DNA from 2 places in the Janthinobacterium sp. BJB401 genome. Region 1 is predicted to be linked to the other one. Evidence: predicted binding sites of a transcription regulator. Region 1 holds the regulator's gene; the other holds the start of a gene.

What was found. Region 1 encodes sigma-54, which starts transcription at its own class of promoters, with help from an activator protein. Its sites were predicted from a motif close to TGGCANGNAANCTGCTTT; they were not measured.
Positions count from the first base shown of each region.
Region 2: HWE17_RS16810 (EDSAP-1 family PEP-CTERM protein) is a predicted target of sigma-54. The motif match lies at 9,200-9,217, and genes of this name have one in related genera.

Region 1 is NZ_JABXFH010000002.1:204,740-220,509, forward strand. It holds partial or broken gene HWE17_RS02610 (TonB-dependent receptor) at 1-475, shown strand, start outside; gene HWE17_RS02615 (MipA/OmpV family protein) at 481-1,317, opposite strand; gene HWE17_RS02620 (hypothetical protein) at 1,314-1,706, opposite strand; gene HWE17_RS02625 (type II asparaginase) at 1,840-2,934, shown strand; gene HWE17_RS02630 (MOSC domain-containing protein) at 3,063-3,914, shown strand; gene HWE17_RS02635 (diguanylate cyclase) at 3,949-5,106, shown strand; gene HWE17_RS02640 (monovalent cation:proton antiporter family protein) at 5,107-7,086, opposite strand; gene HWE17_RS02645 (SIS domain-containing protein) at 7,195-8,205, shown strand; gene HWE17_RS02650 (HAD family hydrolase) at 8,205-8,738, shown strand; gene lptC (LPS export ABC transporter periplasmic protein LptC) at 8,781-9,392, shown strand; gene lptA (lipopolysaccharide transport periplasmic protein LptA) at 9,418-9,999, shown strand; gene lptB (LPS export ABC transporter ATP-binding protein) at 9,999-10,754, shown strand; gene HWE17_RS02670 (RNA polymerase factor sigma-54) at 10,759-12,237, shown strand; gene raiA (ribosome-associated translation inhibitor RaiA) at 12,307-12,669, shown strand; gene HWE17_RS02680 (enoyl-CoA hydratase/isomerase family protein) at 12,805-13,890, shown strand; gene rapZ (RNase adapter RapZ) at 13,891-14,754, opposite strand; gene hprK (HPr(Ser) kinase/phosphatase) at 14,872-15,770, opposite strand, start outside.
Region 2 is NZ_JABXFH010000025.1:13,836-29,605, forward strand. It holds gene HWE17_RS16780 (pitrilysin family protein) at 84-2,918, shown strand; gene HWE17_RS16785 (hypothetical protein) at 3,014-3,211, shown strand; gene HWE17_RS16790 (methyl-accepting chemotaxis protein) at 3,356-4,939, shown strand; gene HWE17_RS16795 (ThiF family adenylyltransferase) at 5,027-5,896, shown strand; gene HWE17_RS16800 (nitroreductase family protein) at 5,897-7,006, shown strand; gene HWE17_RS16805 (EDSAP-1 family PEP-CTERM protein) at 7,039-8,037, opposite strand; gene HWE17_RS16810 (EDSAP-1 family PEP-CTERM protein) at 8,146-9,126, opposite strand; gene HWE17_RS16815 (glycosyltransferase) at 9,315-10,547, opposite strand; gene HWE17_RS16820 (hypothetical protein) at 10,686-10,859, shown strand; gene HWE17_RS16825 (hypothetical protein) at 11,100-11,237, shown strand; gene HWE17_RS16830 (hypothetical protein) at 11,367-11,735, shown strand; gene HWE17_RS16835 (acyl-CoA thioesterase) at 11,819-12,277, shown strand; gene HWE17_RS16840 (DEAD/DEAH box helicase) at 12,365-13,771, opposite strand; gene HWE17_RS16845 (AlpA family transcriptional regulator) at 14,153-14,674, opposite strand; gene HWE17_RS16850 (hypothetical protein) at 14,680-14,958, opposite strand; gene fabI (enoyl-ACP reductase FabI) at 15,031-15,770, opposite strand, start outside.

The sequences.
Region 1 (15,770 bases):
CAGCAATGTCTTTTCCTTTGGCGGGGAACAGCGCAACCGCGGCGTAGACTGGGGCTTCTTCGGTTCGCCCCTGCGCGATGTGCGCCTGATGGGCGGCGTGGCGTATGTCGACCCCGTCTTGAGCAAGACCGTGGGCGGCAGCAACCAGGGCAAGCAGGCAACGGGCGTGCCCAAGCTGCAAGCCAAGCTCGGCGTCGAGTGGGATACACCCGCCATCCCCGGCGTGACCCTGACGGCGAATGCAACGGCGGCATCGAAGCAATACATCAATGCCGACAATTCGATGTCCGTGCCGGGCCGCACCGTGTTTGACCTGGGCGCCCGCTATGCGACGCAGGCGGCGGGCCGGCCCCTGACCGTGCGCGCCAGCGTGACGAACGTCGGCAACCGGGCGTACTGGGCGCTACCGCAATGGACCAGCCTGGGCCTGGGCGCGCCGCGCACTTTCATGCTGTCGGCCACGACGGAGTTTTAATCCGGCTAGTCGTCTGGACCCCGCGCCAGACTGTCCGAGCGGCGCCACGTCCACATCAGGCCGATGCCGGCCGAGGTGCCGCTGTTCTGGCGCAGCAGGGGGCTGGCGCGGTTGGCGGCGCCTGAGTAGTTGTCGTAGCGCAAAAAAGCAAAGGCGCGCCAGTCCCGCTGCAGCCGGTACGAACCGCCGAGGCCCAGGCGCGTGAGCATCAGCCCGCTTTTTGCTGCATACGCGGGGCGCTGACTGGTGGCAAACGCGGGGTTGACGCCATACAAGTAATCGTTGATGGCGGCATTGCCCAGCACGGCGCCCAGGCTGGCATCGACGTGCCATGCCTGGCCGTCATCGTTCAGACGGTAGAGCAGGCGCGGCTCGAAGGTGGCGCCCTGGCGGCGCAGGCCGCCGCGCGCTTCGATGACGGCGCGCAAGGGCAGTTCCAGTCCCAGGCGGCTGTGCTGGGTCGGCTCGGCCAGCTTGATTTTCAGGCGCGGGCCAAATTCCACCAGCGTACCCAGGTCGGGCATGCCGCGCCGGGCCGGCACGTCGCTGGAGCGGGCCGGCAGGGACAGGGCAAAACCGATATCGAAGTCGAGGCGGTCTGTGTTGAACAGGCGCGCGCCCACGCCGGAGCGGTCTGCGCGCAACACTTTCCCGCGATAAATCAGATAGGGCAGGGCCAGGCTGCGCGTCGAGCGCTCGCTGGCGCCAGGATAGGCGGGCGTGACGGCCGTGCCGCCAAACACGCCCGCTTCCCATAAGGGCAGCGGTGCTTCGGCGGCGCGCGCCGGCGCCAAGGCGGCGAAGAGGGCCGATGCTGTCAGCCAGGTGCGTGCGATATTCATCGAGGAACTCCGCAGGGTTTGCCGGCCTGTAGCGATTCCAGCGCCTTCTCGCTGAGCGCGCTCGATTGACCGCTTTTCTTTGCCAGCGCGATGGCCTGGCGGAAATGAAATTCGGCCGCATCGTCGCGGCAGGCTGCGCTGGCGGCCCGTCCCGCCTCGTGGTGCAGCCGCGCCTGCCAAGCGGGATCGCCATGGCCCAGTTCGACATTCCCGACGGCGTCCGCGTAGTTGCGCATGGCTAGCGCCCAGTCGCCCCGGCTGGCCGCCTCGCGTCCGAACTGTTCCTGCTGCGCCGCCGTGCGCAGTTCGATTTGCGTGGAGCAGGCGCTCAATGCCATCAAGACAAGCGGCAGGACGAGGCAGGACCGGAAGGGGAACAGTGTGGACATGGCGCCACTGTAGCGCATGGGAAGGCGCGCACGTTTGCCCGATACGCATGAATTCGGGATTTCCCCCGGCATGGATGACATATAATTTGCACACGACTTTGTTATTTTTGACAGTACACTTCACGGGAGCACCATGTTTTCACGCAAATTCCATTCTTGTGCACAGCTGATGCTGGCAACCATGCTGATGGGCTTTATCGCCGCCTCCCCGGCGCGCGCGCAGCAGGCGGCCGCCAAATTGCCGAATGTAGTGATTCTGGCCACGGGCGGCACCATCGCTGGCAGCGGCGCCGACAGCACCACCACCGTCGGCTACACCTCGGCCACCGTGGGCGTCGAGCGCCTGATCGCGGCCGTGCCGGAATTGAAAAAAGTGGCAAATGTGAAAGGCGAGCAAGTATTCCAGATCGCCAGCGAAAGCATGGGCAATAGCCACTGGCTGGCCCTGGCCAAGCGCATCAACGTGCTGCTCGCCTCGAACGAGGTCGATGGCGTGGTCGTGACGCACGGCACCGACACCATCGAGGAAACGGCGTATTTCCTGAACCTGACCGTGAAAAGCCATAAACCGGTGGTCGTGGTGGGCGCCATGCGTCCCTCGACGGCCATTTCGGCTGACGGCCCGATCAACCTGTACAACGCCGTGATGCTGGCAGGCAGCAAGGAAGCCGTGGGCAAGGGCGTGCTGGTGGCCTTGAACGACCAGATCAACGCCGCGCGCGAAGTGACCAAAACCAACACTTCGACCACCGACACCTTCAAGTCGCCGGAACTGGGCATGCTTGGCTACATTCAGGGCAGCAAGGCCTTCTTCTACCGCCAGTCGACGCGCAAACATACCCTGGAATCGGAATTTGACATCAGCAAGCTCGATGCCCTGCCGCAAGTGGACATCGTTTACGGCTACGCCAACATGAACCGTGTCGGCATGGACGCCTTCATTGCCGCTGGCGCCAAAGGCATCATCCACGCTGGCGTGGGCGATGGCAGCGTGGCCGCGCAAATGAAGCCGGCCCTGGTGGAAGCGCGCCAGAAGGGCGTGCTGATCGTGCGTTCGAGCCGTGTCGGCCAGGGCATCGTGGCGCGCAATGGCGAAGCCAACGACGATGAACTCGACAGTGTCGTGTCCGACACCCTGAACCCGCAAAAAGCCCGCATTCTGCTGATGCTGGCCCTGACCAAAACAAATAGCACGCAAGAAATCCAGCGTATTTTCTACACGTATTGATCCTTCTCATGCCAGGCCAGCCTTATTGGCTGAGCCTGGCCGATTTACGCTTGCCCGCTTTGCTGCCATACTTCGCTTCTGAATAACTTCCTGGCAGAAGCAGCAACACTGTTCCTTGTCCCTGGTTCATGGCTATCCTGTCCGACATCATCCTGTATCCGATCAAATCGTGCGCCGGCATCCATTTGCGCGAAGCGGTCCTGACGCGCTCGGGGCTGATGAGCGAGCACGTGTTCGACCGCGAATGGATGGTGGTGGACGCGCAGGGTCGCTTCCTGACCCAGCGCGAACATCCGCGCATGGCGCTGATCGTGCCGTCCATCAAGGCCACCACGCTGGAATTGCGCGCGCCGGGCATGCTGCGCCTGGAAATCGAGCTGGGTTTGCCGCATCCGCAACTGGCACCGATGCTGGACGTGCAAGTGTGGGACGATAGCGTGCGCGCCTACGATTGCGACGACGTCACGGCCACCTGGTTTTCCAACGCCATCGGCGTGCCGTGCCGGCTGGTGCGCTTTCACCCGGACGTGGTGCGCGCCACGAGCACCAAATGGACGGACGGCGTGGCTGCCGAGACCATGTTTGCCGATGGCTACCCGGTGCTGATCGCGGGCAATGCTTCGCTCGATGATGTCAACGACAAGCTGCGCGCCGCCGGCCGCGAGGCCTTGCCGATGAACCGTTTCCGTCCCAACCTCGTCATCGGCGACATCGGCGCCTTTGAGGAAGACTACGCCGACTTCCTGCAATTCGGCGCGACCGTGCTAAAGCCCGTCAAGCCATGCTCGCGCTGCCCGATCCCATCGGTGGACCAGGCCACGGGCGTGCCCGGACCGGACCCGCTCGACGTCATGCATGGCTACCGCGCCAAGCCCGAGCTCGACGGCGCCATCTGCTTCGGCATGAACGCCATCGTCACCGAAGGCGGCGATGAGCGTATCGTGGTGGGGCAGGACATCGGTTTCGAACTGGCATTTTAAGCATGGCGCCCGCACACAAGGGTTTAAGGTTTCTATGAATCAAGCAATACCGCCGGATCCGCGCATTGCCAGCCTCGAAGCCGAAAACCAGGCCTTGCGGGCGCGCATGGCTTTCCTGCTGGAACAGGTCGAGCGCAATCACGACATCATGTGCCGCCACCAGGCGTTCGACCTGGAAATCGTCGGCGCGTCCACGTTTCCCGAACTGATCGGCACCATCTTCCGCACCTTGCCCGTGATTTCCGACCTCGACGGCGTTACCTTGAGCCTGCTCGACGAGGATGACGATATCGTGCTGGTGATGGAAAAGCTGGGCGTCGATTTCAGCGCCTTCCCGCAGTTGCTGTTCGTGCATGCCGTGGCGGAGCTGGGTTTTGCCGCACCAAAGCCCGTGGCCGAGGGCGAAGCGGCCTTGCCGCCGATGCCGCTGCTGGGGGCCTTCGATGCGGCCGTGCATGGCCCGCGTTTTCCGGGTATCGATGCGCTGCGCAGCGTGGCACTGGTGCCCTTGCTGCGCAACAAACGCCTGATTGGCAGCCTGAACCTGGCCAGCAGCGACGTGACGCGCTTTACGCCCGCGCTGGGCACGGATTTCATCAAGCACATGGCGTCCATCATCGCCATTTGCCTGGAAAACGTGATCAGCAATGAAATGCTCAAATACATCGGCTTGACCGATTCTCTGACGGGCGTCTACAACCGCCGCTATATCGACCGCCGCCTGCTGGAAGAAATTGCCCGCGCGCGGCGCCAGAATTATTGCATCTCATGCATGTATATCGACATCGACCATTTCAAATTGGTCAATGACACGTACGGCCACCAGGGCGGCGATGAAGTGCTGCGCGAAGTGGCGACGCGCATCCGCACGGAATTGCGCCGCTCGGACGCGCTGGGCCGTTTCGGCGGCGAAGAATTCGTCGTGCTGCTGATCGACGCCGATCTCGATAGCGCCACGTTTGTTGCCGAACGCATCCGCGCCAGCATCGCCGGCACCATGTTCGACTTGCCGGGCAGCGCGCAAGCGTGGGTCAGCGTGTCGATCGGCGTGGCCAGCCTGGAAGCGGACGCGGCGCTGCTGCCGATCGAAACGGTGGCGCAGCAACTGGTGGCGCATGCCGACCAGGCCCTGTACCAGGCCAAGGCCGATGGCCGCAACAAGGTCGTCAGCTGGCAGGCGCAGCCCGGTTAATTACTTTAACAGTAAAGTTTCCGCTTTGGCCACGGCGTCGGCCGTGCCGCGCAGCACCACCACGTCGCCGCTGGCCAGTTGCGTCTCGGGCGTGACATCAAGGCGGCCGCGGCCGCGGCGAATGGTTGTCACGGCAGCGCCGCAGCCGGCCACGTCGATCGTGCTCAGGGGCAAGCCCACGCAGTGCGCGCCTTCGCTGACGGTGACCGTATGCAGGCGCTCCAGCTCGGCATCGTCACCCGCGTCGCTGGAACCGTGGAAATAGCCGCGCAGGGACGCATAACGCTCCTCGCGCGCCGCCTGCACCCGGTGCACCACGCGGCGCAGGGGCACGCCCATCATGATCAGCGCGTGCGAAGCGAGCATCAGACTGCCTTCCATCAATTCCGGCACCACTTCGGCCGCGCCCGCCTTCTTCAATTGGTCGAGGTCGGTATCGTCGTGGCTGCGCACGATGACGGGCAAGGTCGGCGCCATTTCGTTAAGCAAATGCAATAATTTCAAGGCCGAGGGCGTGTTGGCGTACGTGATCACCACGGCGCTGGCCCGGTAGATGCCGGCCGCCACCAGGCTTTCGCGCCGTCCCGCGTCGCCATACGAGACATGCGCTCCGGCCAGCTGCGCTTCCTGCACCCGCTCGGGGTCCAGATCCAACGCGTGGTATTCGATCTTTTCTTCCGCCAGCAGGGTGGCCAGGCTTTGCCCGCTGCGCCCGAAGCCGGCGATCAGCACGTGTTTCTGCGAGGCCATGGTGCGCGTGGCGATCTTGGTCAGCGCCAGCGATTGCATCATCCAGTCGTTGGCCGCCAGTTTCATGACGATGGCGTCGGACTTGGCGATGAGGAAGGGCGCCACCAGCATCGACAGCACCATCGACGCCAGCACCACCTGCACGACGAACGGGTCCATCAGCTTGATGCCGCCAGCCAGGTTCAGCAGCACGAAGCCGAACTCGCCCGCCTGCGCCAGTCCCAGCCCCGTGCGCAGGGCCACGCCGTTGCTGGACCCGAACAGCCGGGCCAGGCCCGCTATCAGGGCGAATTTCAGCAGCACGGGACCGCACAGCAAGAGCAGCACGAGCCACCAGTTATCGAGCACCACGCGGATATTGAGCAACATGCCGACGGTGATGAAGAACAGGCCCAGCAGCACGTCGCGGAAGGGCTTGATATCCTCTTCCACCTGGTGCTTGAATTCCGTCTCGGAAATGAGCATGCCGGCTACAAACGCGCCGAGGGCCAGCGACAGCCCGGCCCGCTCCGTGATCCACGCCGCACCGAGGGTAATCAGCAGCAGGTTGAGCATGAACAATTCTTGCGAGCGGCGCTTGGCGACGATGGTGAGCCAGCCGCGCACCAGTTTCTGGCCGATGAACAGCAGCAGGATCAGTACGACGAGGGCCTTGCCGCCGGCCCAGGCCAGGGTTTCGGCCAGGTTGTCCGAATCGCGCGTGAGGGCGGGAATCAGGATCAGCAGGGGCACGACGGCCAGGTCCTGGAACAGCAAGATGCCGATGATCTTGCGGCCGTGTTCGCTTTCGAGCTCCAGCCGTTCCGTGAGCATTTTCGAGACGATGGCCGTCGACGACATGGCCAGCGCACCGCCCAGGGCGAAGGCGGCCTGCCAGCTCAGGTGGATGTAGGCGGACAGGTAATGTCCGACGAGCCAGCCGAAGACGACGGTGGCGATGATGGTGGTGACCACCTGCGCCATGCCAAGGCCGAAGACGATGCGCCGCATGGCGAGGAACTTGGGCAGGGAAAATTCGAGCCCGATGGAAAACATCAGGAAGACGACGCCGAATTCGGCCAAGGTGTGGCTGGCCTCGTTTTCCGCCGCCAGGCCCAGCGCGTGGGGGCCGATGACGATGCCAACGGCCAGGTAGCCCAGCATGGGCGGCAAATGCAACATTCTGAAAGCGACCACGCCCAGCACGGCGCTGCCGAGTAACATCAGGGTCAGTTCAAGCGAGGAAAACATGGGTTGCCCGGTACGGTCAATGGAAATCGTTGTTTGTTGTGACTGGCAAGTTTTTTGCTTTCCTAATTCGTTTATACTTTGGGCATGAGTGTAACCCATGAAAAAACAATGCTGAAAGCTTTTGATCGAATTGACATGCAAGCGACGACCGAGCGCGCTGTCGCGCTGGCCCGCACCACCTTGCAGATCGAGTCCGACGCCATCGTTGCGCTGCACGCGCGCCTGGCCACGGACGACAGCGTGGGCCGCGCCGTGGCGCTGTTGCTGCAATGCAAAGGAAGAGTCGTCGTCTCGGGCATCGGCAAATCCGGCCATATCGCGCGCAAGATTGCCGCCACCCTCGCTTCCACCGGCACGCCGGCCCTGTTCGTGCATCCGGCCGAAGCTGCCCATGGCGACCTGGGCATGGTCACCTCGGAAGATGCTTTTATTGCCATATCGTACTCCGGCGAGTCGTCGGAACTGATGGCCATCATGCCCGTCGTCAAGCGCATGGGCGGCGTGCTCATTTCCATGACGGGTAAACCGAATTCCAGCCTGGCCCAGCTGGCCGACGTGCACCTGGATGTTTCTGTTGAAAAAGAAGCCTGTCCGCTGAACCTGGCGCCGACGGCCAGCACCACCGTCACCCTGGCCCTGGGCGACGCGCTCGCCGTGGCCTTGCTCGACTTGCGCGGCTTCAAGGAAGAAGATTTCGCCCGCTCGCATCCGGGTGGTGCCCTGGGCCGCCGCCTGCTCACGCACGTGCATGACGTCATGCGCAGCGGCGAACGGGTGCCGCAAGTGCCCGTGCAGGCATCCCTGCTGCAGGCGCTGGAAGAAATGACGAAGAAGGGCATGGGCATGACGGCCGTCGTCGACGCGGACAACCGCCCTGTGGGCGTGTTTACGGATGGCGACTTGCGCCGCATGTTCGAGCGCGTGCAGGATTTCACGCAAGTGGCGATCCGCGACGTCATGCATGCGCAGCCGCGCAGCATCGCGCCCGAACGCCTGGCCGTCGATGCCGTGGCCGTGATGGAGCAGTTCCGCATCAACCAGATGCTGGTCGTCGATGCCGACGGCAAGCTGGTGGGCGCGCTGCATATCCATGATTTGACGCAAGCGAAGGTGATCTGATGGACAGCGTAGCGGACAATCTGGCACGCGCGGCCAAGGTCAGACTGATGATCTTTGACGTCGATGGCGTGCTCACCGACGGCAGCCTGCATTTCGGCCCGGACGGCGAGATGATGAAAACGTTTAATGTGTATGATGGCCTGGGCATCAAGCTGCTGCAGGAATCGGGCGTGCAGACGGCCATCATCAGCGCGCGCCGCTCGGCCATCACGGCGCGCCGCGCGCAGGACCTGGGCATTACCCATGTGCACCAGGGCGGCCACGACAAGCTGACGCCGTTTCGCGAACTGCTGGCGCTGACGGGCTTGACGGAAGAGCAATGCGGCTATATCGGCGACGACGTCATCGATGCCCCCATCCTGAAGCGCGTCGGTTTTGCCGTCAGCGTGCCGGGCGGGCGTCCGGAAGTGCAGGGCCTGGCGCACCATGTGACGCAGGCCGGCGGCGGCCGCGGCGCCGTGCGCGAGATCTGCGAATTCCTGCTGCGCGCCCAGGACAACTATGTGCGCGTCATGGCGCCGTTCCTGGAGTGAGGCGCGCCTTGCCGCCAGTGATATTGGAAAGTGTGAAACCCTATGCGTAAGCCAGGAGGCGCCCATCGCTGGCGCACGATTTTTACCCTGCTGGGCGCGGTTGTTGTCGCGCTGGCCAGCTTTTGGCTGCTCGAAGTGATGAACAAGAATAGCCAGGACATCAAGGCCAGCAAACATTTGGATGAGCCCGATTATTTCATCACCAATTTCAGCCTGGTGCGCATGGATTTGACGGGCAAACCCAGCTATATCGTGTCGGGCACCAAGCTCACGCATTATCCGGCCGACGATTCGTCCGATATCGACCAGCCCTTCGTGCGCAAGCTCACGCCAGGCATGCCGCCGTTGAACATGAACGCGGAACTGGCGCATATCGACCAGGACAATACCCGGCTGCAACTGCACCGCAAGGTCGTGATCGACCGCGTGGCCAGTCCGAAGGCGCAGAACCTGACAGTCAGGACGGAAGCGCTGACGGTGTTCCCGGATGAGGAAAGAATGGAAACGGACGTGCCTGTCGATATCCTGACGGGCGCCTCGCGCCTCAATGGCGTCGGCATGAAGGCCAATAACGCCACCGGCGTGGTGGAAGTGCAGAATGCGCTGCGCATGGTCCTACCGCCGAAACCGCGCCCGGCCGCGGCGGCAAAATGACAGAATGAAACAAGGAAACCATACTATGAAGAAGATCTTGCTGTTGACCGTATTTTCCCTGGCCATCATGGGCGTGGCGCATGCCGAGAAGGCCGATTCCGAGAAGGAAGCCGTCATCACGGCACGCAGCGGCCACGTCGATGACGTCAAGCAGGTGCGCACCCTGACGGGCGACGTCGTGCTGGTGAAGGGCACCCTGACCATGAAGGCGGGCCGGGCCCTGATCACGGAAGATCCGCAAGGCTACCAGTTCATTACCTTCTGGGCCGATCCCGGCAAGCTGGCCACCTTCCGCCAGAAGCGCGATGGCGCGGGCGACCTGTGGGTCGAAGGCGAAGCGGAGCGCGTGGAATACGACAACAAGACGGAAGTGGTGAAACTGTTTTCCCGGGCCAAGTTGACGCGCCTGGAAGGCACGAAAGTGACCGACGTGGCCAACGGCGCCTTCATCTCGTATGACAGCCGCAAGGAAGTGTTTGCGATGGAAAATTCCAACAGCGGCACCAGCACGCCCGATGGCGGCAGCGTGCGCATGGTGATCCAGCCGAAGACCAAGGCGCCGGCGGCGGAGAAAGCGCCGGCCACGCCCGCGCCAGGAAAGAAATAATGGAAAATACACGTTGCGGCAGCACCCTGATCGTTCGCGGTCTGCAAAAAACCTATGGCAAGCGGCAAGTCGTGCATGATGTCTCGCTGCAAGTCGAATGCGGCGAAGTGGTGGGGTTGCTGGGCCCGAACGGTGCCGGCAAGACCACCTCGTTCTACATGATCGTCGGCCTGGTGCCGTCCGATGGCGGCAGCATCGATATCAGCGGCGTGGACATTTCCAGCCTGCCGATCCACCGCCGCGCGCAGATGGGCCTGTCCTACCTGCCGCAGGAAGCGTCCGTCTTTCGCAAGCTGACGGTGGAAGACAATATCCGCGCCGTGCTGGAAATCCAGACCGTCGAAGGCCGTCCTTTGAAGAAGGCCGAGATCGAGGAGCGCCTGGATAAATTGCTGGCCGACTTGCAGATTGAAAAGTTGCGCGAGAACCAGGCCTTGTCCCTGTCGGGCGGCGAGCGCCGCCGCGTGGAAATCGCCCGTGCGCTGGCCACCGATCCCCGTTTCGTGCTGCTCGACGAGCCGTTCGCCGGCGTCGATCCGATCGCCGTGATCGAGATCCAGCGCATCGTGCGTTTCTTGAAGGAGCGCAATATCGGCGTGCTGATCACCGATCATAATGTGCGCGAGACGCTGGGTATCTGCGACCGTGCCTACATCATCAACCAGGGCTCGGTGCTGGCGTCGGGACGCCCCGACGACATCATCGCGAACGAGTCGGTACGCCGGGTCTATCTGGGCGAACACTTCCGCATGTAAGCCAATGAAACAATCATTGCAGCTGCGCACTTCGCAGCACCTGGCACTGACGCCGCAGTTGCAGCAATCGATACGCCTGTTGCAATTGTCTACCCTGGAATTGCACCAGGAACTAGAGCAATTGCTGACGGACAATCCCTTGCTCGAACGCCTCGATGATCCGCTCGACCGTTCGCTGCGCCTGCTGTCCGATGGCGCCTTGAGTTCCACGGCGGCGCCGGCCGAAGCGCCGCCCCAGCCGCCAGGCCAGGAAGCGCCCGCCGCGCCGGCCGAAGCGGAAACTTTTGATGGCGAGGCGGGCGACAGTCCGGCCGCAGCCGAGGGCGGCGACAGCGACTGGAGCGAGGCGAGCCGCGGCAAGGCGCCCGACGACGAAGATTCGCGTCCGCAATTGGAAGCCCATCACTGCACCCTGCGTGAGCACCTGATGGAGCAGATGCGCGTGACGGTGCTTGAATTGCGCGACCGCGCACTGGTCGAGCTGATCATCGACGCGCTCGACGACAATGGCTACCTGGAAGAGTCGCTCGACGACATCCTGGCGCGCCTGCCGGAAGAGCTGGAAATCGACGCCGACGAGATGCGCACGGCCTTGTCGCTGCTGCAAAGTTTCGATCCGCCGGGCGTGGGCGCGCGCAATGCGTCCGAATGCCTGGCCCTGCAAATCAAGCGCTTGCCGCACATCGCCATGGTGACGCGGCGCATGGCCCTCGTCATCGTGGAAAAGCACCTGGCCTGGTTTGCCCAGCGCGATTTCAACAAGCTGAAAAAAGCCCTCGATTGCGACGATGAAGACTTGCGCGAGGCGCAGACGGTGATTCGCCAGTGCAATCCGCATCCGGGTGCCGTATTCGCCTCGGACGTGTCCGATTACGTGGTGCCCGACGTCGTCGTCAAGCGCGCGCGCAATGGCTGGCAAGTGACCCTGAACAACGACGTCATGCCGCGCCTGCGCGTCAACGCCATGTACGCCAACCTGCTCAAGCAGGGCAAGGGCGAGGGCGCCATGGGCGCACAGTTGCAGGAAGCCAAGTGGCTGATCAAGAATATGCGCCAGCGCTTCGACACCATCCTGCGCGTGGCACAGGCGATAGTAGAAAGACAAAAGAACTTTTTCTCGCATGGGGCCGTTGCCATGCGCCCCCTTGTGCTCCGTGAAATAGCTGATACACTGGGTTTACACGAGAGTACTATCTCGCGGGTAACAACTCAAAAGTACATGCTGACCCCGCACGGCATGTTCGAGTTGAAATATTTCTTTGGTAGCCACGTCGCCACCGAAGCGGGGGGCGAAGCGTCATCGACGGCGATACGGGCATTGATCGTGCAACTGACAGGAGCAGAAGACCCTAAAAATCCTTTATCCGACAGTAAGATTGCGGACATGCTGGGGGAACAAGGCATGGTGATTGCGCGACGTACTGTTGCCAAATACCGGGAAGCGTTGAAAATTCCGCCAGTGAGCCTGCGTAAGTGTTTGTAAGTTTTTTTCGGTTCCTCTGCGGGCCGGATAGGATGGACCGCACGAACCCGATCATCTTTAGGAGTGTGTATGAATCTCACCATCAGCGGACATCATCTCGAAGTGACACCAGCCATCCGTGAATACGTACAAACGAAGCTGGAGCGCGTGAAACGTCATTTCGATCAAGTTATCGATATCGCCGTGATTCTGACCGTGGATAACCTCAAAGAGAAAGAAAAACGTCAAAAGGCTGAAGTCAACCTGCGTTTGAGTGGCAAGACTGTCTATGTGGAAAGCCTGGCGCACGACCTGTACGCCGCGATCGATACCCTGATCGACAAGCTCGATAGGCAAGTGATGAAATACAAAACCAAAGTGCAAGGGCACGGTAAAGAGGCGATCAAGCATCTGCCAGACAACTCCGAGGAAGACGCCGTCGTCGCCGTTTAAGGCCACCCGCTTCCAGCAGTTGTGATCAACTAAGGGCGCACATCTTGCGCCCTTTTTTGCGCCTGGACCTGTTGAACGCAATCTTCCCCGCGCAAGGGCTAGAATGTTTGCACTTTCACTTCTTTCCTGCCTGCCATGAGCGACTTCGTCCAGACCTCCATCCGCAACCGCACCGGGCACATCGTGCTCGACCGTCCGAAAGCCTTGAATTCCCTGTCGCTGGAGATGGTGCGCGCCCTGAGCGCGGTCCTGCTGGCCTGGCGCGACGATCCGCACGTGGACGCCGTCGTTATTCGATCGAGCAGCGAAAAAGCCCTGTGCGCCGGCGGCGACATCCGCTTCTTTTACGATGCGGGCCTTGCCACGCCGCAAGGCGGCAGCGCCTTGCTGGAAGATTTCTTTACGGAAGAATACGCCTTAAATCATGTGATTCATTTCTATCCGAAACCGTATATTGCCGTGATGGACGGCGTGGTGATGGGCGGCGGCATGGGCGTGGCGCAAGCCGGGCCAGGCAACCGCCTGCGCATCGTCACGGGCCGCACGCGCATGGCCATGCCGGAAGTTAATATCGGCTTGTTCCCCGACGTGGGCGGCAGTTATTTCCTGTCCCGCCTGGCCGGCCAGCTGGGCCTGTACCTGGGCTTGACGGGCCTGACCATCAACGCGGCCGACGCCCTGTACACGGGTCTGGCCGATGTCTACCTGCCCGAGGCGCAGATGGGGGCGCTGCTGGCCCTGTTCGACTCGACGCCGGGCGAGGCCTTGCCGGTGGCCATCAAGGCGCTGGCGGCGCCGTTCCAGGCCGGGGCGGGGGTATCTTCCCTGGCGACGGCGCGCGCGGCGCTGGACCGCCATTTCGGCGCGCCGTCCGTGGCTGCCATCATGGCCTCGCTGGCGCAGGACGACAGCGCATTCGCCACCAAGGCGCTGGCGGCCATGCGCCTGCGTTCGCCCTTGATGATGTCGGTGACCCTGGAATTGCTGCAGCGGGGCGCTCACCTGGGCGTGGCCGATTGCCTGCGTCTGGAGCGCACGGTGGTGCGCCATAACTTCGAGCATGGCGAAGTGCTCGAAGGCGTGCGCGCGCTGGTGGTCGACAAGGACAATGCGCCGCGCTGGAATCCTGCCAGCCTGGACGAGGTCGACACGGCCAAGGTGGCGCGCTTCTTTGCCCCCGTCTGGCCGGCTCAAGCGCATCCGCTGCGCCACCTGAATTAACTAGGAGCGTTCGCGGTGGCGCAGCACGACTCTTTCGTTGGGGCCGAAGTACTGCGCCAGCCGTTCCGCCATGTACACGGAACGGTGCTGGCCGCCCGTGCAACCGAGCGCCACCGTCAGGTAGCTGCGGTTGTCGGATTTGAATGACGGCAACCATTTTTCGATGAAGGCGCGGATGTCTGCCAGCAGTTCCAGCGCGCTCGGCTGCGCGTCGAGGAAGGCGATCACGGGCGCGTCGCGGCCGTCGAGCGGGCGCAGCGCCAGGTCGTAATAGGGATTCGGCAAGGCCCGCACGTCGAAGACGAAATCGGCGTCCAGCGGCACGCCCAGCTTGAAGGCGAACGATTCGAAGAACAGGGTCAGCGGCGCGCGCTCGGAGGCGACGATATCCTTGATCCAGGCACGCAGCTTGTTGGCGCTCAGTTCCGACGTATCGATCACATGGCCCAGCTGTTCGATGGCCGACAGGCGTTCGCGTTCTTCCGAGATGCACTCGATCAGGGTGCGGCGGCTGGCGGGATTCTGGTTCGGACGCAATTCGTGCGACAGCGGATGGCTGCGCCGCGTTTCCGAGAAGCGCGCCACCAGCGAATGCGTGGTCGCCGTCAGGAACATGACCTTGACGTCGTGCCCCTGGTCGCGCAGCAGAGCCACATTGTGCGGCAGGCTGGTCAGCGACTCGGCGCTGCGCGCATCGACGGCGACGGCCAGTTGCGGTGTGCCTTCGTCGAGCAGGGTTTGCACCAGGCTGGGCAGCAAGGCCGGTGGCAGGTTGTCGACACAATAGTAACCGGTATCTTCCAGCACATTGAGCGCGACGGATTTACCGGAGCCGGATATTCCGGTGATAAGGACGATATGCATACGCCGATCATACAATAAAGATCGACGCTCTGCTCCCAAGGCAATTATCTTTACAAATTATTGCAATTATTGTTCGAGTCAATGTGGGGTCAGACCCGTCGGGTCGGACCCCGGTAATTAATCGCCACTCATTGCCAAACGTTGCCGCTCCATGAACTCCTGCAAGGTATCGATGCCGCGCAGTTGCAGAATCGTATTGCGCACGGCCGCTTCCAGCAGCACGGCAATGTTGCGGCCGGCGGCGACGGGGATGACGACCTTGCGCACGGGCAAGCCCAGCACGTCTTCCGTGGGGAACAGGAAGGGCAGGCGCTCGACTTCTTCTTCCAGCGCGTTGCGGCGCACCAGGTGGACGATCAGCTTCAGGCGCATCTTGCGGCGCACGGCCGTTTCGCCAAAGATGGCCTTGATGTCGAGTAAACCCAGTCCCCGCACTTCCAGCAGGTTTTGCAGCAGCGGCGGGCAGCGGCCTTCGATCATGTTGGGCGCGATGCGCGAGAATTCGACGGCGTCGTCGGCCACCAGGCCGTGGCTGCGTGAAATCAGCTCCAGGCCCAGCTCGCTCTTGCCCAGGCCCGAATCGCCCGTGATCAGCACGCCCACGCCCAGCACGTCCATGAACACGCCATGCATGATGATGCGTTGCGCCAGCTTTTTCGACAGGTAGACGCGCAGGAAGTCGATCACTTGCGCGGCCGGCAGCGGGGTGGAGAACAGGGGGATGTTTTGCTCGTCGCAGATGGCGAGGATGTCGGGCGGCGTTTCCAGCCCCTGCGCAATGATCAGCGCGGGCGGCCCGCCGGCGATCAGCTCGCCAATCACGTGGGTGCGCGTGTTGACCTTCAGGCGCTGGTAGTAATTGATTTCCTGGTGGCCAAAGACCTGGATGCGGCCCGGATGGATCAGGTTCAAGTGGCCCACCTGGTCGGCGGCCGACGAGACGTCGCCCGAGATCAGGCGCTCGCCGCCGGGGAAGCCGGCGAACCAGCCCAGTTGCAGACTTTCACGATTGTCGT
Region 2 (15,770 bases), on a different contig from region 1:
GCAGTTTTTCCTAAGCTGTTTTTAATGGCGGAAAGACGATTTCAGTGTAAGGTACGCTTACTGAATCTTACCGTTGAGAATACATGAAGCTGAGTAAATTACGCCTGATCTCGGGCGCCGTCTTGCTGGCGTGCGCCTGCATGGCCCAGGCAGAAATCCGTTTGAGCGATCCCTTGCCGCTGGCACCAGAAGTTACCGTCGGAAAACTGCCGAACGGCTTGACCTATTACATCAAGAAAAATGCCCGTCCCGCGCAGAAAGTGGAATTGCGCCTGGTGGTGAAAGCCGGTTCCATCCTGGAAGATGACGACCAGCAAGGCCTGGCGCATTTCACGGAACACATGGCCTTCAATGGCTCCACGCATTTCAAGCGCAATGAACTGATTTCATACCTGCAATCGATCGGCGTGAAGTTCGGCGCCGACTTGAACGCCTACACGAGCTTTGATGAAACCGTGTACGTGCTGCCGATTCCGACGAACAAGAAGGAAAACCTGGAAAAGGGTTTTCTCGTGCTGGAAGACTGGGCGCATGGCTTGAAATTCAATTCGGCCGACATCAACAGCGAGCGCGGCATCGTGCTGGAAGAGGCGCGCCTGGGCAAGGGTGCCAGCGACCGCATGAACAAGGTGCTGTATCCGAAGCTGCTGAACGGTTCGCGCTATGCGGAACGCATGCCGATCGGCAAGGAAACCGTGCTGAAAACCTTCAAGCCGGAAGCCATCAAGCGTTTCTACAAGGATTGGTACCGTCCCGACCTGATGGCCGTGGTGGTGGTCGGTGACGTGGAGCCGAAACAGGCTGAAGCGATGATCCGCCAGCATTTCGGCAAGCTGAAAAACCCCGCGAAACCGCGTCCGCGCCTGTATGCGGAAGTGCCGCAGCGCTCGCAAACGGAAGCGTTGGTGATCACGGACAAGGAAGCGCCGGACGACACCGTCTTTATCCGCTACCCGATCCGCGCCGCGCAGGAACCCGTCACCATCGCCGACTACCGCCGCCAGATGATCGAAAACCTGTACGGGCAAATGCTCAGCGCGCGCATGCAGGAATTGACGCAGCAGGCGAACCCGCCGTTCATCCAGGGCGGCAGCAGCATGGGCAAGCTGGTGCGCGGCTATGAATCGTTCAGCGCGTACGCCTTGCTGGGCAAGGGCGGCGTGCAGCCGGCCGTCGATGCGCTGGTGCAGGAAGACGAGCGGGCGCGCCGCTTCGGTTTCAGCCAGGACGAGCTGGACCGCGCGCGCAAGAACATGCTGCGCAATTACGAGCGCGCATACAGCGAGCGCGACAAGTCCGATTCGGCCGGTTTCGTGGCCGAATATTCGCGCAACTTCCTGGAGCAGGAAGCCATCCCCGGCATCGCCAATGAATTGCTGTACGCGCAGGAACTCTTGCCGCAGGTAACCTTGCAGGAAATCAACGAGACGGTGGCCAAGGTAATTCCCGACCAGCAAAAGAAACTGGTCGTCTTCATGGGCGCCGAGCCGAAAGCAGGCGCCAGCGTCCCGACGCAGCAGCAATTGCTCGACGCCGTGGCGAAAGCCGAGCAGCAAACCATCGAGCCGCGCACGGAAAAAGTGCTGGCCAGCAAGCTGATGGATGGCCCGCCGGCCGGTGGCAGCATCGTCTCGGAAAAGTTGAACAGCGCCATCGGCGTGACGGAACTGACCCTGGGCAATGGCGTGCGCGTGCTGCTCAAACCGACGGACTTCAAGAATGACCAGGTGCTGATGGGCTCGACGCGCTTCGGCGGCCAGTCGCTGTTCGGCGACGCCGATATCTATAACGCCCGCTATGCGAGCGCCGTGGTCGGCAGCATGGGCCTGAAAGACCTGGCGCCGCTGGACTTGCAAAAAGTCTTGGCCGGCAAGACGGTCAACGTGGGCGCGTCGCTGGGCGAGCTGAGCGAAGGCTTTGGCGGCTCGGCCAGCAGCGCCGACGTGGAAGCCATGCTGCAACTGGTGTATTTGTATTTCAACGACGTGCGCAAGGATGCGGGCCTGTACCAGTCCTTCATCGGCAAGCAGCAGGACTTGGCGAAAAACAGCATGGCGCAGCCGGAAGCCGTGTTTTACGACGCCATCCAGCACGCCATGTTTGGCGACAATCCGCGCGTCGACGGCGTGCCGCGCGTGGCCGACTTCGACAAGGTGGGCCTGGACCGCTCGCTGGACATCTTCCGCCAGCGCTTTTCCAGCGCACGCGGCATGACCTTCATCTTCGCGGGCAGCTTCGAGCTCGACAAGATCAAGCCGCTGATCGCCAGCTACCTGGGCACCTTGCCCGTGGCCGACGTGCCGCACGCCTACCGCGACGTGGGCATGCGTCCGGTGACCGGGGTCGTCAAGAAGGATATCTACATGGGCAGCGAGCCGAAAAGCACGATTTCCATCACCTTCAATGGCGACGTGGCGTATTCGGACGAGCAAAAGCTGACCCTGCAGGCGCTGGGCGAAGTGCTGAACCTGAAAGTCATCGAAGTGCTGCGCGAAAAGATGAGCATGATTTATGGCGGCGGCTTTGAAACGTCGATGGGCCAGCATCCGTACGGTCATTATTCCGTGGCCTTGAACTTGCCGACGGGACCCGAAAACGTGGACAAGGTGATCGCCGCCGCCTTTGCCGAAATCAACAAGATGAAGACGGACGGGCCATCGGCGGCCGACCTGGAAAAGGTCAAGCTGAACTGGATTACGCGCCAGCAAAAGTCGCTGCGCGAAAACCGCTACTGGATGAGCCAGTTGATGGGTTCGGTGACGCAGGGGCGCGACCCGGCGCACATCCTGCGCTACGAGCAGCGCGTGCGCGCCATCACGCCGCAAGCCGTCAAACTGGCGGCGCAGCGCTACCTGGACATGCACAATTATGTGCAGGTGGTGCTGTATCCGGAACGTAAAAACGTTGCAGCCAAGTAATCCTCGTGTTTCATCTGCATGGGCGGCAAGGTGACGAAGCTGTTAAACTGCCGCATATTGATGTGATATCGCAATTTAACAAGCAAGGAAATACGATGGCTAAGAAAGAAGAGCTCGATCCGGAAACCCTGGAGTTGATCAACTGGTGTATCGAGGTCGAAGGCTTCCTCGTGGCTGGCGGCGCCACCGTGGCGCAGGCGCAGGACCACATCGAAGAGCAGGTCGAGTGGTTTACCGACCAGTTCTACGACGGCTTGACGCCGGAAGAGGCAGCCAAGGAAGCCTTGGCCTGACCTTTCATCCAGACTTCAGCAAGACATATGCGGGCGGTGCCTGCCGGGCATCAGCCTGGTAGCGCCGCCCGCTTTGCTTTTCTGAAAAGATTTCCACATGGAAATTGTTTATAATTTCACATTTTATTCTTTACCCAGGCTCCCATGACTCTTCGTTCGCGCATTCTCCTCCTGTGTTTCAGCACCTTGCTGGGCATCGTCCTCATCGCTTCATTCTCCTTGTATTCGCTGCGCCAGACCATGATGGCGGAAAGGGTCGAGCAATTGACGGTGCTGGTGGAACTGGCCAATGCCTCGGTGGAAAAGGCATATGCGCTGGAACAGTCGGGCAAGCTCACGCGTGAGCAGGCCCAGCAGCAGGCCAAGCTGGCCATCGGCAGCTTCGTCAAGGACGAGATGTATTATTTCGTGCGCGATTTCAGCACCGACTTGCTGTATGTGCACCCGAATCCCGCGCGCATCGGCACGCCGCAAAAGAACATGAAGCAGTCGGGCGACCGCTACCGCTTGGCCCTGGCCAACAGCCGCATCGGCCTGGTGCAGGCGGACGGCTCGCGTCCCGGCGTGAAGGACCCAGTGGCGAAGATGTATGCCGTGGTGAAATTTGCGCCGTGGGACTGGCTCATCGGCACGGGCACGTATATCGATGACATCAACCACAAGTTCTGGGCCCAGGCGGGCGTGCTGCTGGCCATCGGCGGCGCGCTGATGGTGGTGGTGGGCGCCCTGGCGGCCCTGATGCTGCGCCGTATCCTGGGCCAGCTCGGCGGCGAACCCGACTATGCGGCAGCCATCGTGGCGCAAATCGCCCAGGGCGACCTGACCACGCACATCGATACGCGTCCCGGCGATACCTCCAGTCTGTTGATGGCGATCAAGGCCATGCGCGACAACCTGGCCCATCTGGTAAGCCAGGTGCGCACCGATGCGGAATCCATTTCCACGGCGTCGGGCGAGATTGCTTCGGGCAACCACGACCTGTCGGCGCGCACGGAGCAGCAGGCGGGATCGCTGGAAGAAACGGCCTCGACCATGGAAGAAATGACCTCGACCGTGCGCCAGAATGCGGACAATGCGCGCCAGGCCAACCAGCTGGCCATTTCTGCATCGCAAGTGGCGACGCAGGCGGGCGGCGTGGTGAGCCAGGTGGTCGACACCATGGGCGCCATCAATGCCTCGTCGAAGAAGATCGGCGACATCATCGCCGTCATCGACGGCATCGCCTTCCAGACGAATATCCTGGCCCTGAATGCGGCCGTGGAAGCGGCGCGCGCGGGCGAGCAGGGCCGTGGTTTCGCCGTTGTCGCCAGCGAAGTGCGCAATCTGGCGCAGCGTTCGGCCGCGGCCGCCAAAGAAATCAAGCAATTGATCGACAGTTCTGCCGAGCAAGTGGGCGCCGGTGAAAAACTGGTGGCGCTGGCGGGCGAGACGATGGAAAAAGTCGTCTCCAGCGTGCAGCACGTGACCGATATCGTGGCCGAGATTTCCTCTGCCAGCGCCGAGCAGAGCGCCGGCATCGAGCAGATCAACCAGGCCATCGTCGAGATGGACAACATGACGCAGCAAAACTCGGCCCTGGTCGAGCAGGCGTCGGCGGCGGCGCAGGCGATGAACGAGCAGGCCGCGGGTCTGGCGCAGATCGTCAGCGTGTTCAAGGTGGGTGCGGTGGCGCCGGCAGCGGCAGCGCTACAGCGCAGCGTGCCTGCGGCGCGGCGCCTGACGCGCTAAGCGCTTTTTTCTGTCATACGGGGAACTTATCCCCGGCTCACCTGTCCAAACTTTTTCGTCCGCAAGGGATGCACAGAAGAGGTGAGCATGACAGACGGTTTTTCGTATCACGCGGCGTTCGCCCGCAACCTGGGCTGGGTCACGCAGGCGGAGCAAAATAGCTTGCGCGGCAAGCGCGTGGCCATCGCCGGCATGGGCGGCGTGGGCGGCGTGCACTTGCTGACCCTGGCGCGGCTCGGTATCGGCGCCTTCCACATCGCCGATTTCGACACCTTCGATATCGCCAACTTCAACCGCCAGGCCGGCGCCATGGTGTCCACCCTGGGCCAGCCCAAGGTGGCCGTGCTGGCGCAGATGGCGCGTGACATCAATCCTGAACTTGAGATTAAACAATTTCCCGACGGCATACACGACAGCAACCTGGCCGAGTTCTTCGCCGGTGTCGACCTGTATGTGGACGGCCTGGATTTTTTCGCCTTCCCCGCGCGCCAGGCCACCTTCGCCACGTGCGCCCGCCTGGGCATCCCCGCCATCACGGCCGCGCCGCTGGGCATGGGCACGGCCGTGCTCAGCTTCATGCCGGGCGGCATGACGTTCGAAGAGTATTTCGGCTGGGGCGACTTGCCCGAGGAAGAAAAAGCCCTGCGCTTTCTCGTCGGCCTGGCGCCGGCCGGCTTGCACGCTCCCTACCTGGTCGACCCGTCCGCCATTAATCTGAAAGAGCGGCGCGGGCCGTCGACCATCATGGGCTGCCAGTTGTGCGCGGGCGCGGCCGCCACGGAAGCCTTGAAGATATTGTTAAAGCGGGGCAAGGTGATGGCGGCGCCCCACGGCATGCATTTCGACGCCTATCGCAACAAGCTCGTGCATACCTGGCGTCCCGGCGGCAACCGTCATCCGCTGCAGCGCCTGACGATGGCCATCATCAAGCGGCGCCGCGCGGCGCAGGGGGCATAAATGGCGCAAGCACCGCAGATCGCGCAGATTGATTCTGTGCTGGAAAATATCCTCGACCAGGCGCGCTGGGCTCCCAGCGGCGACAACACGCAGCCGTGGCGCTTTGAAGTCGCGGACCCGCGGCACGTGGTCGTACATGGCTTTGATACGCGCAGCCACTGCGTGTACGACCTCGACGGCCATCCCAGCCAGTTGTCGCTCGGTGCCTTGCTCGAAAGCATGGCGCTGGCGGCCAGCTGTCACGGCTTGCGCATGGAAGCGCGCCGGCGCCTGTCGATGCCCGACACCTTGCCCACCTTCGATGTGCATCTGCTCGACAGCCCGGGCATGCCGCCCGATCCGCTGGCGGCCTTCTTGCCGCAGCGCAGCGTGCAGCGGCGCCGGCTCAGCACGCGCCGCTTGCGCGCCAGCGAAAAGGCGGCGCTGGCGGCCAGCTTGCCGCCGGGCTATGGCGTGCAATGGTTCGAAGGCGGGCGCGCGCGCCTGGCCTGCGCCCGCCTGATGTTCGACAACGCGAAGCTGCGCCTGACCATGCCCGAGGCGCACAAGGTACACCGCGACGTGATCGAATGGGGGGCGCGCTACAGCAGCGACCGCATCCCGGAGCAGGCGCTCGGCGTCGATCCGATGACGGCGCGCCTGATGCGCTGGGTCATGCACAGCTGGCGCCGCGTGGATTTTTTCAATACCTGGCTGGCGGGCACCGTCGCGCCGCGCCTGCAGATGGATTTGCTGCCGGGCCTGTATTGCGGCGCGCATTTCGTGTTGCTGGCCGAGGCGTCACCGAACCATATCGACGATTACGTGGCGGCCGGCCGCGCCATGCAGCGTTTCTGGCTGACGGCCACGCAGCTGGGCCTGCAGTTGCAGCCGGAACTGACGCCGCTGATCTTTGCCCGCTATGTGCGCGAACGGCGCAGCTTTTCACGCACCGATGGCATGCAGGAAATGGCGCAGGAGCTGGCCGTGCAATGCCAGGCCGTGCTGGGGGCGGCGGCATTTGACCGGGCCGTGTTTCTTGGACGCATAGGCGCGGGGCCTGCCGCCAGTGCGCGCTCGCTGCGCCGTCCGCTGCAGGACTTGCTGGTGGCGCCGACGGCGGGGCAGTGAGGCGCGCGCCAGCATCAGCATCAGCATCAGCATCAGCGTCTGCGTCGGCGTCGTGGCGCCAGGCAAGCCAGCGCTGCCAGGCCAGCCGCCAATAGCGGCAAGGTGCCGGGCAGCGGCACTGGCGTGACGCCTGGCACGTAGGCCAGTTCGGAACTGTTCAGCATGTTCAACACGAGGGTGTAGTTGCCCGCCGCCAGATTATCCGTGACGGCGCCGTACTGCCCGCCGCAGGTCGTGCCGACGCCCGTGCCGGTGGGCGCGCCGCAGCCGCTGGGGTCGTAGGTAAACATGTTGCCGCTGGTGAGCGGCGTTTGCGCGTAGCCCGTATTGAGGTTGGCGGCATCGGCCAGTTCGGTGCCGCCCAGGATGCCGGAGCCGAGGTTGCCGTCGGGCGCCCAGTTGAAGACGATCTGGCCATTTTCATCGATGATGGTAAATGTCAGCGCCATGTTGGTGGTGGCCGCCGAGCCCGTCCCGGCCAGCGCGTCCAGGTACAGCTGCATGAAGGGCAGGGCCTGGAAGTCGAAGGCCAGGGTTGCGCCAGGCTGGCCGACGACGAAATTGACCGTCATCGCGGTGCTGGAGCCATTGCGTCCCGAGGCGTCGGCGCTGCCGCCGCCCGTCAGAAAGGTTTCCGCCGCATTCACCGTATGCGTGCTGGTCGAGCCCGGTGGGAAAGGGGGAATTTGCGAAGTGACGATCTGCGCCTCGCCGCGCGCATACGAGGCGTTGCCCATGCCTTGCCGGGTAAAGTCGTTTTCTCCCTTGGTAACGGCGCCGCGCTTCGCTTGCAGCGCGTCGATCTCGTTGCTGCCGCCATTGATGATGCTGCTGCCGTTGAGCGTGGCGGTGGTGCGCGACAGGTCGATATTGCTGAGCAAGCTGGTGGAACCGGTGGGATTGCTGATGACCAGGCCAAAGACACTGGTGTACGAATAGCCGTAGGCGGCGGCACTGGCAGTGCCGCTGCTGGCCAGCAGCAGAAAAGCTAACAGGACTGTTGGCAGCCGGGTGCAAGAAAATATAGTCATGAAAATCCTCATCTCCTGGTCGGCCGCGTTGTAAGGAAAACCGACAGGTTTGCCACATAAAAAAGGCGAGGAGAGCCCCCTCGCCTGTGAGTCCCCCTGTTGCCTGGTTCAGGCGGCAACCTTGCGGCGGCGGGCATAGCCCAGGCCAGCCAGACCCAGGCCCAGCAAGGCCAGGGTGCCTGGTTCCGGTGTCGCTTGCTGTTTCACCAGATCCACGCTTTCCACCGCATTCAAGGTCAGGGTGTAGTTGCCAGCTATCAGAGCATTGCTGACGGAACTGAAGTTGCTGCCGCACACCGTGCCGACACCGGTGCCCGTGGGCGTGCCGCAGCCGGAGGGGTCGTAGGTAAACAGCTTGCCGCGCGTGAGGAAATTGGTCGCCAGGCTGGTGTTCAGGTTGGCGCCATCGGCATTTTCCGTGCCGCCGAAGATGGAGCCGAGCACGCCATCGGGAGCCCAGTTGAACACGGTCAGGCCAGCCGCGTCCGTGATGGTGAAAGTGACGACAATATTGGCCGTCGCCGTGGACAGCTGGCCGACCGTGCTTTGCAGGAAGACCTGCATGAACGGCGAGGCCAGGAAGTCAAAGCTCAAGGTTGCCGTGGGTGAACCGACGACGAAATCGACGGAAAAGCCCGTGGTCGAGCCGTTGCGCCCGGAAGCATCGGCCGTGCCGGCGGGGCCTGCGAGGTGGGCTTCGGCCACGTTCACCACCTGGGTGGAGGTGGAGCCGGGCGGGAACGAAGGGAACTGCGTGCTGACGATCTGCGCATCGCCGCGCGAATAGGTGTTGGTGGGGCCTTGCTGCGTGAAGTCATTCTCGCCCTTGGTGACCGCGCCGACGTTGGCGCGCGGGGCATCGAGCGAGCCGGAGCCGCCATTGATGACGCTTACGCCATTCAGGGTGGCCGTGCTGCGCGAGATGGTGGTGCTGTTGGCCACCGTGATCTGGCCCGTTGGCACGGCGATCACCAGGCCGAAGATGTTGTTGTAGGAATAGCCGTAGGCGCCCGCCTGTGCGCTACCGGCGGCGCACAGCATGGCCAGTGCCGCTGCGGCCGGGAGCAGTTTCAGTTTCGAGAGTTTCATTGTATTCACCTCGTGGTTGAGTGAGTCTGGGAGTCTTGCTTGAGTCCTGTCGGCAGGTGCTCATGGCCAGATCTAAGCGACTTCCATGCCAACGCATGAGGTTCTTTTGAAATCAAGGACTTGGCGTGCTTTTGTTGACGTGCTGCAGGTGTTGTCGGACGCTCTGTAAGAAAAACCGACGCCGCCCGTCAAGGCAGGCCGCCTGGTGGCAACGAGCCCAGCAGGGCGTGCATATGGGGCAGCAAGCGTTGTCCTGGCACATAGTTGCGCATGGCCGTGGCCAGCTGGCGCGCCGCCAGCCTGGCTCGGCCATCGTCGAGCATGCGCGTGGCGGCATGGCGCAGGGCGGTTTCCTGGAAGCGGTCGGCACGCAGCAGCAGTCCGGCGCCGGCCCCGGCGATGCCGTGCATGTTGAGGAATTGATCAAGGTTGCCGGCGATGCCGATGACGGGCACGCCCGCCGTCAGCGCCTGCTGGCTGGTGGGGCTGCCGCCGTTGCAGATCACCAAGCTGGCGCGCCGGGCGGCCGTGTCGCCGGGCAGAAAGGGCGCGACATAGGCATTCGGCGGCACGGCGTCGACGCGGATGGTGCCGGCCGTGGCCGCCAGTACGGTGACGGGCAGGGGCGCCAGCGCGCGCAGCACGCGTGGCAGCAATTGCCCCTGGCCGGAGCTGCCCAGGGTGACATAGATGATGGGGCGTCCGCTGCTCAGTTCCGGGCGCTGCCACCAGTCGGGCAAATCAAGCGGCGGCGCCCAGATGACGGCGCCCAGGTAGTCGTGCGTGGCCGGCATGGCTTGCGGCGGAAACAGTTGCGGAATATCCGCGTACAAGGTGCGGTCGGCATCCGTATAGATGCGCCGCAAGTCGCTGCCCAAGGATGGCAGGCCATGGCGGCGGCGCACGCGGTTCAGGGGCACGGCGTGCGAGGCGAAGGCCAGCGGGCGGATCAGGCGGAACAGGGGATTGGCCAGCCAGATGGGCAGCATGCCCGTCAGGGGCAGGCTGGGCACCGTGTAGTGCTGGCGCACCCAGGGACTCCAGTAGGCATTGCTGACGGTAATGTAGGGAATGCGCTGCAGGCGCGCGCTGACCGACAGCGACAGGCGGAAGTCGCCGATGACCAGATCGGGCTGGACGGCATTGAGCAGGCGCAAGTCGTCTTCCACATACGCGTGCAGCGTACTTTCTGTATAGACGGGCTTGCCGTGCGCCAGCGCCTGCAGAAATTGCAGCGATGAAATACTGTCGATGCGCCAGCGCCGGAAGGGCGCTTGCTTGAAGCAAAAGTCATAGCCGTCGGCACAGGCAAAATGCACCTCGTACTTGTCCTCGTCCAGGCCCTGGGCCAGGCTCAGGGGACGGCCGACGTGGGCCAGGGTCACTGCCTCGGCCATAAAGAGGATTTTCTTGCGCGCCATGGAAATCGCTTGCACTCGTAGCTGGAGGGGATGCTTGTCAAGTTGGAGTGGCGCCACGCCGTTTAGTTCCCTGCAGCGTGCCACTGGCGGGCGCCAGGATTTGGCCGCATCGGCTACAGTGGGGCAAAGGAGGCCACCATGCAGCCACAATTCCATCTTGACCCGTTGCGTGCGCACAGCACGCCCGAACCCGATATGCCGCCACCGCCGGAAGGCGACCCGCTCACGCCGCCGCCGGAACAGCCGCCCCACATTGATCCCGTGCCGGTCGAGGAGCCGACGCCGCCGCCGCCGCCCGTGAAAATGCATTGAGTGGTTTTCGGACCGTTGCACCGCGCCATGGCCTGCGGAGGGGGGACGCGCGCCGCGTTTATTTCCTATCGGAAATGGACTGCGGGGCGGCCGCCGGCGCCACGCCATTTAAACAACAAAAACGTCAATAAATGTTGCCGACTGGATACAAATCAAACGCTAACTGTCGAGTGTCATGCGGCCGTCACGATTCTGTTCTTATAATGAGACATCATAAAAATTCTTGTACAGGAGACCATCGTGGGCAATTCCTTGCATAACAAAATCTACCTGGGCCGGCGGCCTGTGATCACCAGCAAAAACCTTTTGGCGCTGGCGCTGGCGGGCGCCGTGGCGGGTTGCGGCCTGGCCTGGCTGCTGCTGCGCAGCTATAAATAAGGGCTGTCCAGCCCGTCTTTCAGCCATCCGTTCGCCGCGCGGGCGGAGACTGATTCACGTTGCCTGTTGCCGATGCGCAGCGGGGCGCGTACCATGGGGGCCGAACACCTGGCCTTTTATGGAAAAGTAATGAAGAACGAGAAATTAACAACCGATGAATATGACGCGCTGGAGCAAGTTGCACGCGGCATCAAGACCGAGCGCCCCAGTGCTTGCGTGGCCCGCAATGCCAAGCGCCTGTCCGGCCTGAAGCTGCTCAGCTATGCACGCGATGGCCGTCTGTCCATCACCGAGAAAGCACAACAACTGTTGTTCCTGCGCCGCTGCATCATGGGGCTGCGCGCTGTCGCCACCGATCCGCTGACCAAGCTGGAGTCGGACGTGGCGTATTTCCTGGGCAAGAAAGCCCACATCGTGGCGCGCGCCGAAGGCGAAGGCCACGACATTTCCGACAAGGGCCGCGAATCGCTGGCCGACATCGACACCCTGGGTCTGTAAGGCTCACAACCGGCCCTCGTGGCCGGTTTTCACATCTTCCCTCACTTTTAATTTCCCCTTTGGAGAGCACTTTGGATAGCGCGATGAACTGGTCGGCCCACGAACTGACGATGACGGTCCTGATGACGCCTGATATGGCCAATTTTTCCGGTAACGTGCACGGCGGCACCATCCTGAAATACCTCGACAGCGTCGCCTATGCCTGCGCCAGCCGCTATTCGGGCAGCTATGTGGTGACCCTGTCGGTGGACCAGGTGATGTTCCTGCAGCCTATCCACGTGGGCGAGCTGGTGACGTTCCTCGCGTCGATCAATTACACGGGGACGACGTCGATGGAAGTGGGTATCCGCGTGGTGACGGAAAACATCCAGCAGCGCCTGGTGCGCCATGCCAACAGCTGCTATTTCACGATGGTGGCCGTGGACGCCAACCGCAAGCCCGTGGCCGTGCCGCCACTGGTGCTGGAGACGCCGGAGCAGCACGCGCGCTTCGAACAGGCCAAGCTGCGCAAGCTGTCGCGCCAGAAGGTGTCGAAAAAATAAATGCGGCGGACATGAAAAAACGGCCACCAGAGTGATCTGGCGGCCGTTTTTTATTGCCTGCCGCCTGTGGGCGGCATGGCGCCGTGATTAACGGTCGCCGTAGCTGCGGCGTGCGCCGTCGGTGCTGCGCGGGTTGGAACCCTTGTAGCCGCCGCCGGTGCTCGGTGCGCCGTCTTTGCGTGGTGCGCCTGGCTTGCTGAACGTGCGTTGGCCTGGCTTCGCGCCGCCACGGTTGTCGCCTGGTTTCCAGCCGCCTGGACGGGCGCTCGAACGTGGTGCCGACGCCGTTTTCTTAGGCTCGAAACCTTCGATGACATTGACCGGGATCAATTGCTTAGTGAAGCGTTCGATGCGCTTGACGTTCATGCCTTCAGCGTGGTTCACCAGCGAGATGGCCAGGCCATTGCGGCCAGCGCGGCCGGTACGGCCGATGCGGTGGACGTAGTCTTCCGGGAACTTCGGCAGGTCGTAGTTGAACACGTGGGTGATCGTTGGCACGTCGATACCGCGGGCGGCAACGTCGGTGGCAACCAGCACTTTGACCTGGCCGCGACGCATGCCGTCCAGGGTGCGGTTACGCGCGCCCTGATGCATGTCGCCGTGCAAGGCGGCAGCCGAGAAACCGGCGATGTTCAGGCGGTCGGCGATGGTGTCGGCGTCACGCTTGGTGGCGGTAAACACAACAGCCTGGTCCAGCGATTCGTCGCGCAGCAGGTGGTCCAGCAGGCGATTCTTGTGCGACAGGTCGTCGACGAAGTGAACGCGCTGGGTGATGTTTTCATGCTTGTTGCTCGAGCTTGCCACCTGGATGACCAGCGGGTTCTTCGTGATGCGGCGGGCCATGTTGCCAACGACGCCGTCCAGGGTTGCCGAGAACAGCATGGTTTGACGGCCTTCTGGCGTCGCTTCCACGATTTTTTCGATGTCGTCGATGAAACCCATGTCCAGCATGCGGTCGGCTTCGTCCAGCACCAGGATTTCCAGTTGCGAGAAGTCGATCTTGCCCGAATCCATGTGGTCGATCAGACGGCCAGGGGTCGCGACCAGAATCTCAGGATTCTTGGCCAGCAATTGCATCTGTTTAGGGTAAGGCATGCCGCCCAGGATCGATACAGCCTTGATGCGGCGGATGCCGGTGCTGTACTTGTCGGTATTTGTGGTCACTTGCAGGGCCAGTTCGCGCGTTGGCGTCAGCACCAGCATTTTTGGCTGGGCAGCCTTGAAACGTGGACGCTCGCCGCGGGCGCGCGATGCTTGCATTTCCTGGTTCGGCGTCTTGCCGGCGGCGCTTTGTTCGGCGCTGGCCAGTTTGTGCAGCGATGGCAGCATGAAAGCTGCCGTCTTGCCCGAACCGGTCTGCGACGAGACCAGCAGGTCACGGCCTTCGATCGCGGCTGGAATCGCTTGCGACTGTACCGCGGTTGGCGCGGTGTAGCCCGATTCGGTCAGAGCGGCGATGATGGACGGATGCAGGCCTAAGGATTCAAATGTCATTCTTTTCTTTCGTAAAAATCAGCGTTCTTGCAAAAAGCAGAACGCAAAATAGCAACGCCAACCAAAACGAAATGACTCAACTAAAAAGAAATTTCGGCACAAAAGCTTTGCGCCGGGACGGTGTCAGGTGCGACACACAAGGCGGGAGGGCTTTATAAGCGGCATCCTGTGGATGCGCTAAGGCTTGCGAAGCTGCTAAGTTTGTAGTGCTGGACTGCGGTGTTGCCATCGCTTCAAGGAAACATATTGCAGCGCACAACGACACTATACCGTATTTGATGCCGTTTTGCACGGTCTAAATGGGAAGAAACGACAGTCCTACCACGTTTTGATGATGTTTCCTATGTGAAATCAGTAGGAATACGTAGATTTTGCGCGTTTTTAATTGAGCATGGCCACGATGTCGGCGGGCAGCGGCGGCGCCTGTCGCGTTTCTCTGGCCAGGTTGATTTGCCGGGTGACCTGAGCCAGTTCGACCAGGCTGCGTTCCAGCTGATACGTCCCCTTGGCATGCAGCCACGCCAGCACGTCGGCCAGGTGCCAGATGGTGGCGCTGCCCTCATGCACGGGCACAGGAAAACTGTGGCGGTATTTGCTCATCAGTTTATGCAGGTTTTGCCGGGACAGGCCGAGTACCTGCGCCACATCGCTCAAACCCACGAGGTCGGGCGATGCCTCGACCAGCACGGCATCGGGCACGATGGCCTTGACGTCGGCCAGGGCGCTGAGCAGTGCTTCCCTGGCATTGCTGGCCTCGCGCGTGAATTCCAGCGCCAGGCGTCCCGCTTGCCCGATGCCGACCAGGGCGTCGTCGCAACCGCCGCTGCCCAGGCGCTCGGCCAGCGCGTCGAGATCGGCTTCGTGGTCGGGCAGGCGGTACTTGAGAGTAAAGATGTAATCCATAATTGTTAGCCCCTGGGTTTGCGTTGCATGCAGTCGTGGATCAGTTTATTGAAAGCGCAATTGTCGACCACTCGCCGGATCGCCCGCGCGTGGTTGCCGGGATTCTTTGGCGTGCTCCAGATGCAGGCGATGCAAAATTCACCGCAGCGGCAGCCGTCGTCATTGTAGGGGCAATAGACCTTGCCCCAGGCATGGCTGCCGCCGACTTCCACACGCCATCCCTGGCTTTCCGCGTGGCGCAGCGCCGCTTCGATTTCTTTCTTCGGGTGCGAGGAGCGCGCCATGTGATGCCTCCAATGTATGTCAACTTCTTTAGGTTGTCAAGTGACAACCGAAAAATATCGACCATCACCGCATCACTCTACTTCGGGATTGACGGCCATCACTTGCGAAAAGCCGCCATCGACGTAGGTAATCTCGCCCGTGATGCCGGAAGCCAGATCGGACAGCAAGAAGGCGGCCGTGTTGCCCACCTCTTCTATGGTGACGTTGCGCCGCAGCGGGGCATGTTCGGCCACAAAGCCCAGGAGTTTGCTGAAATCCTTGATGCCGGAAGCGGCCAGGGTCTTGATGGGGCCGGCGGAAATGCCGTTGGCGCGGATGCCGCGTGGACCCAGCGATTCGGCCAGGTAGCGCACGGACGCTTCCAGCGATGCCTTGGCCAGGCCCATGGTGTTGTAGTAGGGCACGGCGCGCACGGCGCCCAGGTAGGTCAGGGTCAGGACCGAGGCGCCCGGATGCAGCAGCGGCAAGGCAGCCTTGGCCATGGCGGGAAAACTGTAGGCGGAAATGTCGTGCGCGATGCGGAAGCTGTCGCGCGACAGGCCGTCGAGGAAGTCGCCGGCGATCGCTTCGCGCGGCGCGAAACCGATGGCGTGCACCAGCCCGTCCAATTGATCCCAGTGGCGCGCCAGGTCGCTGAATACGGCGTTGATCTGTTCATCGCTGGACACGTCGCAGTCAAACACCAGTTCGCTGCCGAATTCGGCCGCGAATTCCGTGATGCGCTCCTTGAAGCGCTCGCCCACATACGTGAAGGCGAGGGTGGCGCCTTCGCGGTGGCAAGCCTTGGCGATGCCATAGGCGATGGAGCGGT